DNA from 2 places in the Kitasatospora sp. NPDC034023 genome. Region 2 is predicted to be linked to the other one. Evidence: riboswitches for the same ligand, from Rfam matches in the RefSeq annotation. Region 2 holds a riboswitch; the other holds the start of a gene.
The links. A riboswitch is a leader RNA that binds a small molecule or an ion and turns the genes downstream of it on or off. The one in region 2 is predicted to bind glycine.

Region 1: another riboswitch for glycine. It lies ahead of gcvT (glycine cleavage system aminomethyltransferase GcvT); the one in region 2 lies ahead of gcvP (aminomethyl-transferring glycine dehydrogenase).

Annotation. Positions count from the first base shown of each region.
Region 1 is NZ_JBVIRY010000044.1:50,126-52,509, reverse strand. It holds gene gcvT (glycine cleavage system aminomethyltransferase GcvT) at 20-1,141, opposite strand; glycine riboswitch at 1,372-1,484, opposite strand; gene ACZ52R_RS37840 (enhanced serine sensitivity protein SseB C-terminal domain-containing protein) at 1,716-2,384, shown strand, end outside.
Region 2 is NZ_JBVIRY010000026.1:14,393-16,776, reverse strand. It holds gene gcvP (aminomethyl-transferring glycine dehydrogenase) at 1-1,460, opposite strand, end outside; glycine riboswitch at 1,565-1,697, opposite strand; glycine riboswitch at 1,699-1,802, opposite strand; gene ACZ52R_RS29310 (PRC and DUF2382 domain-containing protein) at 1,954-2,384, shown strand, end outside.

The DNA of each region.
Region 1 (2,384 bases), on a different contig from region 2:
CGGGGCGCTCGGCGGGCGCTCAGCGGGCGCGCTTGTAGAACGGCAGCGCCACGACCCGGACCGGCTCGTGCTTGCCGCGCACGTCCACCGCGACGGTGGTGCCGGGGGCGGCGTGGGCCGCGTCGACGTAGGCCATCGCGATCGGCTGTCCCAGCGTCGGGGACGGCGCGCCGGAGGTGATCCGGCCGATCGGGGCGCCGTCGGCGGAGACCACGGTGTACTCGGCGCGCGGGACGCGCTTGCCCTCGGAGAGCAGGCCGACCAGCACCCGAGGCGGGTTGGCCTCGGCCGCGGCGGCGGCCTGCTCCAGCGCCTTGCGGCCGACGAAGGCGCCCTCGTTGGTGGTCTTGTCGAAGCGGACGACGCGGCCCAGGCCGGCGTCGAACGGGGTGAGGTCGGTGGACAGCTCGTGCCCGTACAGCGGCATGCCCGCCTCCAGGCGCAGCGTGTCGCGGCAGGAAAGGCCGCACGCGACCAGGCCGCGGCCCTCGCCGGCGGCGGTCAGCGCCTGCCAGATCTCCTCGGCGTCGACCGGGTGGCAGAAGATCTCGAAGCCGTCCTCGCCGGTGTAGCCGGTGCGGGCCAGCAGCACCTCGCGGCCGGCCACGTGGGCCGGGAGGATCGCGTAGTACTTGAGGCCGGGCAGGTCGGCGTCGGTGGTCTCGGCCAGGATCGCGGTGGACTCCGGGCCCTGGACGGCGATCAGCGCGTAGGTGTCGCGGTCGTCGGTGACGACGGCGTCGAAGCCCTTGGCGCGGGCGATCAGCTCGTCGAGGACCAGCTGGGCGTTCGAGGCGTTGGCGACGACCAGGAAGGCGTCCTCGCGCAGGCGGTAGACGATCAGGTCGTCCAGGATGCCGCCGTCCTCGGCGCAGATCATGGTGTAGCGGGCGCGCAGCTCACCCAGCGCGGAGACGAAGCCGACCAGCGCGTGGTCCAGCATCTCGCCGGCCTGCGGACCGGTGACGGTGATCTCGCCCATGTGGGAGAGGTCGAACAGGCCGGCCTTGGTGCGGACGGCGAGGTGCTCCTCGCGCTCGCTGCCGTAGCGCAGCGGCATGTCCCAGCCGGCGAAGTCGGTCATGGTCGCGCCGAGGGCGCGGTGCAGCGCGTCGAGCGCGGTCAGGCGGAGGGACGACATGGCCAGGAACTCCTCGGTCGGGGCACTCATGGGTGCACGCGCCGGACCGGACCCTCTCGGGGGCCGACCCTGCGCGCGGGCATGCGGCGGCGTGGGTCTCCCCATCTGTCGTCGAACCTGAGAGCTTCACCGCCCGCCGGCCCGCAGCTGTTTCCAGCATCCAGGACAGCATGGCGGCTTGCACCGTGGGTGGGCGCGCGACAGGGCCGCGCGCCGCTTTCCAGATGTGCCTAACCCGTGCGGTAGGGGGGCCTGAGAGATTCCGGGGAGGACTTGCTCCTTCGGCGCCGGCTGTGCCACTCACTCACTGGTGCGGCACTCCGGGCTCTCCCGCGCGGGTTCGAGCGGCCGGTATGGAGTTGTGGGGCCCGCGGCGCATGCCGTCGGACGCGCACATCATGGCACGTCCCGGACGAGGAAGGGAGAGGGGACCCGGTCACACGGTGAGAGGGGAGCCGGTCACACGACTAGGGGGGAGCCGGTCACACGACACAGAGGCGAACACGAGCCCTAGACTGCTCCGCGTCGGCGCAGCAGAGGGCGGCCGACCGGCAGAGGGCGGAATCGGCGGCGCATGGGGTACCCGGTGGAGCAGCAGCAGGGGTGGGGCGGCCCGGAGGGGGCGCCGGCGGGCGGCACGTGGCCGGCCAACGAGCTGGAGCAGGTGCTGACCGCGGCCCTGGGCGACCCGGGCGCGACGCCGCGGGTGATCGAGGTGCTGGCCCGCAGCCAGGTGTGGGTGCCGCTGCCCGGCGGGGCCGACCCGCAGGGGCAGTCGCTGGACCTGCCGACCATCGAACTGGGCGGCGACCCGTACGTACCGGTGTTCTCCTCGCAGGAGGTGTTCCTGCAGCAGGCGCCGGGGATGGCCTTCGCGATCGCGCCGGTCTGGGAGTTCGCCCGCGGGCTGCCGCTGGGCGTGGGCATCGCGGTGAACCCGGACGCGGCGGTGGGCATCCCGGTGCCGCCGCAGGGCGTGGCCGAGCTGCGCCGCGGTCCGCGCCAGGACCGGTGGGAGGCCGCCGAGGACCCGGCGGCGCCTACCGGCGGCCGGGTGGCGCTGCGCGAGCCGGTGCCGGGCGAGGACCCGGAGCACTTCCTGGCCGCCTGCCGGGCCGAACTGTCGGCCCTTCCCGGGGTGTTGACCGCCCGCCGGGCGCTGGCCAGCATCGAGGGCGAGCCGACCGTGATGTTCGTGGGCGTCCAGTTGGATCCGGCGGCCCCGGCCGACCCGGCCGCGGTG
Region 2 (2,384 bases):
CTGTGGAAGACCGGGTGGGTCAGGTACTCGTCGTCGCGCAGGAGCGCGGCCGGCAGCGCCTCGGCGCCCTCGGCCACCTCGACCGCCTCGACGCCGAACGCGGCCCAGACGCCGGCCAGGTGCTCGCGGGTGGTGGTCTCGTCGGCGGAGACGGAGATCCGGTCCGCGCCGTCCTGGTGGACGTTGATGCCGTTGGCGCGGGCGGCGGCGGCGATCTCGGCGGCGCGGCCCGGGACGACGGCGGTGACGGTGTCGAAGAACTCGCCGTGCAGCAGCTCGACGCCGCCGGCCCGCAGGCCCTCGGCGAGGGCGGCGGCGTAGCGGTGGGTGCGGCGGGCGATGTCGGCCAGGCCGTCCGGGCCGTGGTAGACGGCGTACATGGAGGCCATCACGGCGAGCAGCACCTGGGCGGTGCAGATGTTGCTGGTGGCCTTCTCGCGGCGGATGTGCTGCTCGCGGGTCTGCAGCGCGAGGCGGTAGGCGCGGTTGCCGTCGGAGTCGACGGACACGCCGACCAGGCGGCCGGGCAGCGAGCGGGCGTACTCGGCGCGCACCGAGAGGTAGCCGGCGTGCGGGCCGCCGAAGCCCATCGGCACGCCGAAGCGCTGCGAGGTGCCGCAGGCGATGTCGGCGCCCAGCGAGCCGGGGGACTTGAGCAGGGTCAGCGCCAGCAGGTCGGCGGCGACGGCGACGATCGCGCCCAGGCCGTGCGCCTGCTCGATCACCGGGGCGAGGTCGCGGACCACACCGGTGGCGCCCGGGTACTGCAGCAGCACGCCGAAGACACCGCGCTCGGCGATCTCGGCCGGGATGCCCTCGGACAGGTCGGCGACGACGACCTCGACACCGGTCGGCACCGCGCGGGTCTCGATCACCGCGATGGTCTGCGGCAGGGTCTCGGCGTCGACCAGGAAGACGCCACCCTTGACCTTGGTGACGCGGCGGGCCAGTGCCATCGCCTCGGCGGCCGCGGTGCCCTCGTCCAGCAGCGAGGAGCCGGAGGTCGGCAGGCCGGTCAGGTCGGAGACCACGGTCTGGAAGTTGAGCAGCGCCTCCAGGCGGCCCTGCGAGATCTCCGGCTGGTACGGGGTGTACGCGGTGTACCAGGCCGGGTTCTCCATGACGTTGCGCAGGATCACCGGCGGGGTGAAGGTGCCGTAGTAGCCCAGGCCGATCATCGGCTGGAGCACCCGGTTGTGGCCGGCCAGCTCGCGCAGCTCGGCGAGGACCTGGGCCTCGGTCCGGCCGGCGGGCAGGTCCAGGGCGGTGATGGAGCGGATCGCCTCGGGCACGGCGGTGGCGGCGAGCTCGTCCAGCGAGCCGTAGCCGACGGACGCCAGCATCTTCTCCTGCGCGGCGGCGTCGGGGCCGATGTGGCGGTTCTCGAAGGGGCTGGCCAGCTCAAGCTCGGTGAGGGTCGAGGCGCTGGTGGGGCGTCCCGCGTTCGGCTGGGCGTTCATGGTGGTCGAGGCCTCCTGGTCACGGACCGGCGGGGGTACGCGCGCCGACCGGCCTTCCCCGCTGCGGACAGCGAATGAGCCATGGCGGGCGGACCCGACAGGCCTCCCCCTCTGTCATCGGGACCTGAGAGCTTCGCCCGCACGGTGCGCTGTGGGCGCTCCGTCGGCTTGCACCGTCGGTGAGGGTGGTGGTCGCCGGCTTCTGTGCCGAGACTCCTGCCCTGCTTTCCAGAGTGACCTACCCCACACGGTACGGATGCCTGAGAGATTCCGGGGAGGAGTTGCTCCTTCGGCGCCCCGACCAGCGCTTTTCGCGGTCGGAGACTCTCCCGAGCGGGCTCTGCGGTCGCCGCCCAGGGTACCAGCGGGAGGCCGTCGGATCACGGGTGCTTCGGGTCACCCCGGGTCTACGCGCGTCCCCCGGACGGCTCAGCCCGCAGCCCGTCCGGCGCACCCCGGTCGCGCCCGTCCGATTCATGGCATTTGGTGTGAAGTGGCGGACGGCACGGGTACTCCGGCCGACTTCCTGTGGGAGTTCCGCAGGCTCAGCGCACTGGAGGAAAGAGTGCAGACCGACATCGACCCCCGGGACCTCATCGGCCACAAGGCGGTCGACCGCAACGGAGACAAGATCGGCACGGTCGACGAGGTGTACCTGGACGACGCCACCGGCCAGCCCGAGTGGGCCGCCGTCCGGACCGGCATCTTCGGCCGGGACGCCTTCGTCCCGCTCACCACGAGCGAGTTCTCCGGCGACGAGCTCCGGGTGCCGTACGACAAGTCGCTGGTCAAGGAGTCCCCCGACTTCGGCGTGGGCCAGCACCTGTCCCCCTCCCAGGAGCTCCAGCTCTACCGCTACTACGGCCTCGACACCCGAGCGGAGGACCACCCGGGCGGCGAGGACGGCGGCCACGCCGCGCAGTC